One region of the Nocardioides albertanoniae genome, then DNA from elsewhere that is predicted to be linked to it. Evidence: riboswitches for the same ligand, from Rfam matches in the RefSeq annotation. Region 1 holds a riboswitch; the other holds the start of a gene.

Evidence for each region. A riboswitch is a leader RNA that binds a small molecule or an ion and turns the genes downstream of it on or off. The one in region 1 is predicted to bind cobalamin.
Region 2: another riboswitch for cobalamin. It lies ahead of FB381_RS17115 (prenyltransferase/squalene oxidase repeat-containing protein); the one in region 1 lies ahead of FB381_RS24230 (nitrite reductase).

What each region holds. Positions count from the first base shown of each region.
Region 1 is NZ_VFOV01000001.1:1,539,282-1,543,946, forward strand. Features, by position in the region: gene FB381_RS07345 (enolase C-terminal domain-like protein) at 1-751, shown strand, start outside; gene FB381_RS07350 (sulfite exporter TauE/SafE family protein) at 768-1,556, shown strand; gene FB381_RS07355 (ion transporter) at 1,714-2,535, shown strand; cobalamin riboswitch at 2,531-2,746, shown strand; partial or broken gene FB381_RS24230 (nitrite reductase) at 2,817-3,014, shown strand; gene FB381_RS24080 (precorrin-8X methylmutase) at 3,708-4,316, shown strand; gene cobJ (precorrin-3B C(17)-methyltransferase) at 4,313-4,665, shown strand, end outside.
Region 2 is NZ_VFOV01000001.1:3,570,108-3,574,772, reverse strand. Features, by position in the region: gene gatB (Asp-tRNA(Asn)/Glu-tRNA(Gln) amidotransferase subunit GatB) at 1-1,445, shown strand, start outside; gene FB381_RS17120 (NYN domain-containing protein) at 1,575-2,330, shown strand; cobalamin riboswitch at 2,378-2,514, shown strand; gene FB381_RS17115 (prenyltransferase/squalene oxidase repeat-containing protein) at 2,578-3,666, shown strand; gene FB381_RS17110 (hypothetical protein) at 3,660-4,298, shown strand; gene FB381_RS17105 (CbiQ family ECF transporter T component) at 4,295-4,665, shown strand, end outside.

The DNA of each region.
Region 1 (4,665 bases):
GGCCCGCTACGGCTTCCACGACTTCAAGCTCAAGGGCGGCGTGCTCCCCGGAGAGGAGGAGGTGGCCGCGGTCACCGCGCTCCACGAGCGCTTCCCCGACGCCCGGATCACCCTCGACCCCAACGGCGGCTGGCCGCTGGCCGACGCGATCCGCCTCCTCGAGGGCAAGGACGACGTGCTCGCCTACGCCGAGGACCCGTGCGGCGCCGAGGGCGGTTACTCGGGCCGCGAGGTCATGGCCGAGTTCAAGCGCGCCACCGGGCTGCGCACGGCGACCAACATGATCGCCACCGACTGGCGCCAGCTCGCCCACGCGATCCGCACCGACGCCGTCGACATCCCTCTCGCAGACCCGCACTTCTGGACCATGTCCGGATCCGTACGCGTCGCTCAGCTGTGCCACGACTTCGGGCTCACCTGGGGCTCCCACTCCAACAACCACTTCGACGTCTCGCTGGCCATGTTCACCCAGGTCGGCGCCGCCGCGCCGGGGGAGATCACCGCCCTCGACACCCACTGGATCTGGCAGGACGGCCAGGGCCTGACCGAGGCCCCTCTGCAGATCCGCGACGGCGCCATCGAGGTGCCGACCACGCCAGGCCTGGGCGTACGCCTCGACCGCGACCGCCTCGCCGCCGCCCACGAGCTCTACCTCGAGCACGGCCTCGGCACCCGCGACGACGGCGTCGCGATGCAGTATCTGGTGCCTGGATGGACCTTCGACCCCAAACGCCCCTGCCTGGTCCGTTGACCGCGCCCCCGATCCGGTGAGCGCCGAGGTCGCCTGGCTCCTGCTCGCCGGCGTCGGGGCCGGGCTGACCGGCTCGGTCGCGGGCCTGGCCTCACTGGTGAGCTATCCGTCATTGCTCGCCGCGGGCCTGCCGCCGGTGATCGCGAACGTGACCAACACGGTGGCGATGTTCGGCGTCACCGGCGGTGCCGTCGCGGGCTCGCACCGCGAGCTGCGCGGCCAGGGCAGAAGGATCGGCTGGCTGGCGCTGGCCTCGTTCCTCGGCGGTGCGGTGGGCGCTGCCCTGCTTCTCACCACCCCGGCCGAGGCTTTCGAGGCGGTGGTGCCCTGGCTCGTCGGCTCCGGCTCGGTGCTCCTGCTGCTTCGCGACCGGATCCGGACCTGGGCCGCTTCGCGGGCGGCCGAGCGGCCGCGACCGGGGGCGCTGGGCGGCGATGGGCGGCGTACGTCGGTCCGGGCGTTCGGCTGGGGAGCGATCGTGTTCGTGCTCGGCATCTATGGCGGGTATTTCGGCGCCGGCGTCGGCATCATCGCGCTCGCCGCTCTCGCGCTCGAGCGCGCCGAGGCGATCGCGATCACCAACGCGGTCAAGAACATCGCGACCGGTGTCGCCAACGGCACTGCGGCCATCGCCTATCTCTTCTTCGCCCCGGTCGACTGGCCTGCGGCGCTCGCCCTCGGATCCGGCGCCGTGCTCGGCGGTTTCCTCGGCCCCGCCATCGTGCGTGTCGCCCCCGAGCGCCCGCTGCGCTGGCTGGTCGGCCTGGCCGGCCTCGGCCTCGCCGTGCACCTGGCCACCACCTAGACCCGCCGAGTCGGCTCGTTATGACGAGCCGACTCGGCGGGGGATCTGGTGAGAACGAGCCGACTCGGCACCGATAGGCTCCGGCGCGGTCACAGCAACAGCAACGACCACAGCAGCAACGGCAACAGGTCACAGGCGGCAGGAGCACGGGCGAACGATGTCGGGCAACATCTCGGTGCGCACCCGGGTGCGTACGCTGGTCGACGACGAGCGATTCCAGAAGATCATCATCGGGGTGATCATCCTCAACGCCGTGGTGCTCGGCGTGGAGACGATGGTGCCGGAGCATCTGGCCCACGAGCTGGCCCTCTTCGACAGCCTGCTGCTGGCGGTCTTCGTCGTCGAGCTGCTGCTGCGCCTGGTGGCGTACGGCCCGAGGTTCTTCCTCGACCCGTGGAACGTCTTCGACACCGTGATCGTCGCGATCGCGCTGGTGCCGGCGACGGGGCCGCTCTCGGTGCTGCGCGCGCTGCGCATCCTGCGGGTGCTGCGGCTGGTCAACTCGGTGCCGTCGATGCGCCGCGTGGTCGACGGGCTGATCAACGCGATGCCGGGCATGGGCGCGGTCGCGGGGCTGCTGGTGCTGATGATGTATGTCGCGGTGGTCATCTCGACCAACCTCTACGGCGAGATCGCGCCGGAATACTTCGGCGACCTCGGCACCAGTGCGTTCACGCTCTTCCAGACGATGACCGGCGAGGCCTGGCCCGACATCGCCCGCACGGTCATGGCCGAGGACCCGACGGCGTGGGTCTTCTTCGTCGTCTTCATCCTGGTGATGACCTTCGCCGTGCTCAACCTCTTCCTCGCCGTGGTCGTCTCCGGCATGGAGAGCGTGGAGAGCCTCGCCGAGCACGAGGAGGAGTCCGATGCGGAGATGATGACGCTGCTCACCTCGATGCGCGACGACCTCACCGCCGTACGCGAGGAGCTGGCCGCGGTCCGGGCCGAGCGGTCGCAGGCTCCCGAGGCCGGGTAGTCTCGCCCCTGCCAGTCGTGCTCCATCGGTGATGGGGTCAGGGAACCCGGTGAGAGTCCGGGACTGACGCGCAGCGGTGAGGATGACGGGCGGGGCACGCGCTTCTGCTGAGACCTCAGCGGCAAGGGCAGCCACTGGAGCCTGGCTCCGGGAAGGCGCTCCGCACCGATCGATTCCGAGTCCGAAGACCTGCTGGCTCTGGTGACATCCGTCGCCAGGTCACCACGTGCCCCGCGCTGCAACACGAAAATCGGGCACATGACACGGAGCAGGTGCCCCTGATGTCGCGAGTCCGAACCGACCGTTGCCCGGGAGTCGGCCGCCCCTGGCCCGCCGACGACGGCCTGCTGGTGCGGCTGCGTCTGATCGGCGGCGCGGTCTCCACGGCGTCGCTGCGCGCTCTGGTCGAGGTGGCTGAGACCTACGGCGACGGGCAGGTGCATCTCACCGGCCGCGCCAACCTGCAGGTGCGCGGGCTGCCGTCGGCCGACGGTGCGCTGCCCGGCGAGGTGCTGACCGCGCTGGAGGCGACCGGTCTGGTGCCGGCGCAGAGCCACGAGCTCGTACGCAACGTGATGGTCTCCCCGCAGACGGGGTTGTCCGGGGGCCGGGCCGACCTGCGCGGTGTGGCCGCCACCCTCGACCGGCTGCTGTGTGCCTCGCCGCGGTTGGCGGCGCTGCCGGGCCGGTTCCTGTTCGTGCTCGACGACGGTCGCGGCGACCTGGTCTCGCGCGAGTGCGACCTGGGCGTGGTGGCGCTCTCGGCCACCGAGGGGCAGCTGCGGGTCGGTGACTCGTGGGGGCCGGTCGTGCCGCTGGTCGAGGCCGCCTCGCGGATCGCCGCGCTCGCCTCCGACTTCCTGGACGTACGCGGCGAGGGCCCGTCCGCGCCCTGGCACGTCTCCGAGCTCGAACCCGAGCTCGACTCCGCCCTGATCGAGCCGTTCGTGGCCGACCCGCGGGTGCCCGCACCGGCCGCCGAGCTCGACTTCGGCGAGGTGCCCGGGGGAGAGCATGTCGCCGCGCCCGATGGCACCCTCGACCGGGCCGCGATCGAGGCGCTGGCCGAGAGGTCGCCGGAGGTCGTGGTGACACCGTGGCGCGGCGTACTCGTGCCGGCGCCGAAGGCACGGCCGACCCGGCGCTACGACTACATCGACCAGGGGCCGGCGATCTACGTCGACTCCTTCGCGACCATCCGGCGCGAGGCCGACCTCTCCGCGGTGCCGGCCGACGCCGAGCGGCTCGCGGTGCGGATGATCCACGGCAGCGGGCAGGTCGATCTGGCCGCTGACCTGGTCATCCACCCCGATCTCGTGAAGGCCGCCCGGGGTGCGCTGGAGGCCGGTGCGCCGATCCTGTGCGACGCGACCATGGTCGCCACCGGGGTCACCCGCAGCCGGCTGCCGCGCGACAACGAGGTGCTCTGCATGCTCGGCGACGACCGGGTGCCGGCGCTGGCCCGCGAGTGGGGCACCACCCGCACGGCCGCCGCGCTCTCCCTGTGGGAGCCCTATCTGGAGGGTGCCGTGGTCGCCATCGGCAACGCCCCGACGGCGCTGTTCCACCTCTTCGAGATGATCCTCGACGGCGGCCCGCGCCCGGCCGCCATCGTCGGTTGCCCGGTGGGCTTCATCGGTGCGGCGGAGTCGAAGGAGGCGCTCGCCTCCTTCGCCGACGACCACGGCATCGACATCCCCTTCGTCACCGTGCGCGGACGCCGCGGCGGCTCGGCGATGACCTCCTCCGCCCTCAACGCACTCGCCCAGGAGCAGGAATGACCAGCGCGACCCGTGGGAGCTTCACCGTCGTCGGCATCGGCCCCGGCGACCCCGAGCTGATCACCCTCAAGGCCGCCCGGCTGATCGGCGCCGCCCCGGTGGTGGCCTACCACGCCGGCGTGAGCAAGCAGTCGCACGCCCGCCGCATCGCCTCCGAGCTGATCCCCGCCGACGCGATCGAGGAGGAGCTGCGCTACCCGGTCACCACCGGCACCACCTCCCACCCCGGCGGCTATGTCGGCGCGATGGCCGAGTTCTACGAGTCGTGCGCCGTGCGGCTCTCCGCCCATCTCGACGCCGGCCGCGACGTCGTGCTGCTCGCCGAGGGCGACCCGCTCTTCTACGGCTC
Region 2 (4,665 bases), 2.0 Mb from region 1:
CGGCCTTCGGGCTCGAGGTGCACGTCGAGCTCAACACCAACACCAAGATGTTCTGCGGCTGCCCGGCGACGTTCGGCGGCGAGCCCAACACCCAGGTCTGCCCGACCTGCCTCGGCCTGCCCGGCGCGATGCCGGTCGTGAACGCCAAGGCGGTGGAGAGCGCGATCCGGATCGGCCTCGCGCTCAACGGCTCGATCGCGGAGTGGTGCCGGTTCGCCCGGAAGAACTACTTCTACCCGGACATGCCGAAGAACTTCCAGACCAGCCAGTACGACGAGCCGATCGTCTACGACGGCTACCTCGACGTCGAGGTGGAGGGGGAGACCTTCCGGGTCGACATCGAGCGCGCCCACATGGAGGAGGACACCGGCAAGACCACCCACATCGGTGGCGCCACCGGTCGCATCCACGGGGCCGACTACTCGCTGGTCGACTACAACCGCGCCGGCATCCCGCTGATCGAGATCGTGACCCGCCCGATCACCGGCGCCGGTGCCAAGGCACCGCTCGTGGCCAGGGCGTACGTCGCCGCGCTGCGCGAGATCCTGCTGGGTCTGGGTGTCTCCGACGTACGCATGGACCAGGGTTCGATGCGCTGCGACGTCAACCTGTCGCTGTCTCCCAAGGGCTCCGACGATCTCGGCACCCGCACCGAGACGAAGAACGTCAACTCGCTGCGCTCGGTCGAGCGGGCGATGCGCTTCGAGATGTCGCGCCACGCCGGGATCCTCGACGCGGGGGAGGCGATCTTCCAGGAGACCCGCCACTTCCACGAGGACACCGGCACCACCTCGGCCGGCCGGCCGAAGTCGGACGCCGACGACTACCGCTACTTCCCCGAGCCCGACCTGGTGCCGGTCGCTCCCTCGCGCGAGTGGGTCGAGGAGCTCCGCGGCACGCTGCCCGAGCCGCCCGCCGTCAAGCGGGCTCGGCTGCAGGCCGCCTGGGGCTACTCCGACCTGGAGATGCGCGACGTGTGGGCCGCCGGCGCGATGGTGCTGATCGAGGAGACGGTCGCAGCCGGAGCCTCGGCGCAGGCCGCGCGCAAGTGGTGGATGGCCGAGCTCTCTCGATCGGCCAACGACCGCGGTGTCGAGCTCGCCGAGCTCGGTGTCACGCCTGCTCAGGTCGCCGAGGTGCAGAAGCTGGTCGACGCCAAGACGCTGACCGACAAGCTGGCGCGCCAGGTCTTCGAGGGCCTCGTCGCCGGTGAGGGCACCGTCGCCGAGATCATCGACGCCCGTGGTCTCGCCGTCGTCTCCGACGACGGCGAGCTCGGTGCGGCGGTCGACGACGCCATCGCCGCCCAGCCCGCGGTCGCCGACAAGATCCGTGGCGGCAACCAGGCCGCGGCCGGTGCGCTCATCGGCGCGGTCATGAAGGCGACCGGTGGCAAGGCCGACGCCAAGCGCGTGCGCGAGCTGATCCTGGAGAAGCTCGCCTGACGTACGCCGAGTCGGCTCGTCCTGACAACCCAACCCGCCGAGTCGGCGCGTTCTAACGCGCCGACTCGGCGATGGTTTTGGTCAGGATGAGCCGACTCGACGGTGTGTGGCACTGGCAGACTGTCCGCCGTGACCGAGCCCTTCCGTATCGCCCTGCTCATCGACGCCGACAACGCGCCCGCGGCCAAGATCGACGCGATCCTCAACGACCTGGCCGAATACGGTGAGGTGACGATCCGGAGGGCGTACGGCAACTGGACCAAGCCCGAGCTCAAGGGGTGGATCGGGGAGCTGCACGACGCCGCGATCCGGCCGATGCAGCAGTTCGACCTGACTGCGCACAAGAACGCCTCCGACATGGCGCTCGCCATCGACGCGGTCGAGCTGCTGCACGCGGCCACTCCGGATGCGTTCGCGCTGGTTTCCTCCGACTCCGACTTCACGCCGCTGGTGCACTACCTGCGGGAGAAGGGGCAGGCCGTCTACGGCTACGGCCGGGAGAAGACGCCGGCGCCGTTCAAGAGCGCCTGCACCCGGTTCACCGTGGTGGAGAAGCTCGGCGGCGACGCCGACGAGGAGACCGAGGCCGCCAACGGCGAGGGCCGCACGCGCAAGCGGTCCTCGGCGACCACCGGGCAGGCGCTCAAGGGCAACGCACGCCTGATCCAGCTGCTGCGCAACTCCATCGACGCTGCCGCCGACGACGACGGCTGGGCACTGGTCGGCACCGTCGTCTCCCGCATCCGCAACCAGTCCTCCGAGGACCCCCGCAACTACGGCTACTCCACGTGGACCAAGCTCATCAAGGCGATCGACCTCTTCGAGCTCAAGGACGAGGGCACCTCGGCGATCGCGGTCGGCGACCGTCGCAACGTCAGGAAGTGACGTACGTCCGCCTGGCCGCCGTAGGATTGGTCCGATAACTCAGAGCACCATCCACACACGCCGTGGTGGGGGAAGCCGGTCGAATCCCGGCGCTGACCCGCAACCGTAGGCCCGGGCCATCGAGATCGTCTCGATCGAGACCGCCCGAGCGAGCCGGAGCACCTGCCGCGGCCGTGTCTGACCAGTCGCTGTCGTGGAACGCAGCGGGTCGGCCCCGCGCCTCCCGCCCTTACAGCGGGAAGGAACCATGAACAAGACCATCAGGGGCGGCATCGCCGCTCTCGTCGCGCTGAGCGCGCTGTCGCTGGCCGCCTGCGGCGGCGAGGACGCAGACGGTGCCGACGGCGCAGACGAGAAGGCGTACGACACCAAGACGGCCGCGAGCGTGGCCGACTGGCTCGTCGCGCAGGCGCCCGACGGCGTGGCCCGCAACGCGCAGTACGGTACCGACGACTTCGGTCTCAGCGCCGACATCGGGATCGCGCTGGCTCAGGTCGACGGCCACGACGCCGACGTCGAGACGATCGCCAAGGCGGTCACCAAGAACCAGAAGGCCTACACCAGCCCCGGTTTCGGCACCGTCACCTCGGCCGGGTCGACCGCGAAGGCGCTGGTGCTCCAGCAGGAGGCCGACGTGGCCGACTCCGGGCTGCTCGAACAGCTCGAACAGGCCGTCTCCGAGACGGGTCGCATCGCCGACGAGCTCGACCCGAAGAACAAGAAGGCGGCCGACTACGCCAACACCATCGGGCAGTCCTACGCCGTGATGGCGCTGGGCGAGGCCGAGTCGGCCAAGGCGAAGGCCGCCGCCGACTTCCTGGGTGAGCAGCAGTGCTCCGACGGCTGGTTCCGGATCACGTTCGCACCCGACCCCGCCGCGGCCGACCAGGGCTGCGACGCCGACCCGAAGGCGGTGCCCGACGTCGACGCCACCGCGTTCGCCGTGCTCGCCCTCCAGGAGGTCGACTCCACCGAGGCCGAGAAGGCAGCCGCCGCCGGCGTACGTTGGCTGACGTCGACCCAGGCCAAGGACGGCTCGTTCAGCTCGGCCACGGGAAACGTGCCCAACTCCAACTCCACCGGCCTGGCCGGCTGGGCGTTGGCCGAGGCCGACGAGGACGCGGCCGCCGAGAAGGCGGCCACGTGGGTCGCCGAGCACGTCGTGACCTGCGGTGACGACGCCGGCGCGGTCGCGTTCGACGACGCGGCGCTGACCGACGGCAACGAGAAGGGTCTGACCAAGGAGTCCGAGGGGATGTATCGTCTCGCGGCTGCGCAGGCGCTGCCCTCCCTCGAGCAGCTGCCCAAGGGCGCGACCGAGAAGAGCTCGTGCTGAGCGTGCGTTCGCTGGTGGCCCTGGCGGTTCTCGCCGGGGCCACCGCACTCTTCTTCTCTCCGGCCCTCCCGCCGGCCGCGGCGTCGACCGCCGACGCGTGCGACGGCGTCACCGTGGTCGTCGAGCCCCGTGCGCTGGGTGGGGCTCCGGAGGTCGACTGCGTGCGGCCCGAGGAGGGCGACACCGGTGCCGACGTGTTCGAGAAAGCGGGGCATCGGCTCACGTTCGTGACCTCGATGCCCAGTGTCGTGTGCCGGGTCGACGAGCGTCCGAAGGCGGCCGGATGCGCTCAGATGCCGCCCGCAGACGCCTACTGGTCGCTGTGGGTCACCGACGAATCCGGGGCCTGGAGCTACGCCTCCAGAAATGTTACCGAAATAGCCGTGACCTCCGGGCAGGGTGTTGCGTTCACGTGGATAGACGACAATGTCGTTACCGCTCCGGCGACGGAGCTTGGGAGTGCTGTGGGGGCGCCCTCAAGCCCGTCGCCGGAGTTATCTCCGGATGACGCCGCCGAATCCGAGCCGGAATCGGAGCAGAGCTCGCCGAAGCCGCTCCCCGCCTGGGTCGCCCCGACCGGGATCCTCGCGCTGTTCGCCGCCGCCGGAGTCGTGTGGTGGCGCCGACGATGACCACCGTGATCCGCACCGCCGCCGTCGCGCGCCTGCCGCGTGACCTGCACCCCGTCGCCTGGTGGGTGTGGGCGATCGGGCTGGCGGCGTACGCTTCCTTCACGACCAACCCGCTGCTCCTCCTGCTCCTGGTGGGGGTGGTGACGGTCGTGGTCATGGCCCGCCGGGGTGAGCAGCCGTGGGCGAAGGCGTTCCGCCTCTATGTCGGCTTCGCGCTGTTCATCGTGGCGACCCGGGTGCTGTTCCGGGTGCTGCTGGGCGCGGTGCCGGGTCACGTGCTCATCGATCTGCCCGAGATCCCGCTGCCCGAGTGGGTCCTGGGGATTCGGTTGCTGGGGCCGCTCACTCGTGAAGCGCTGCTCGCCGG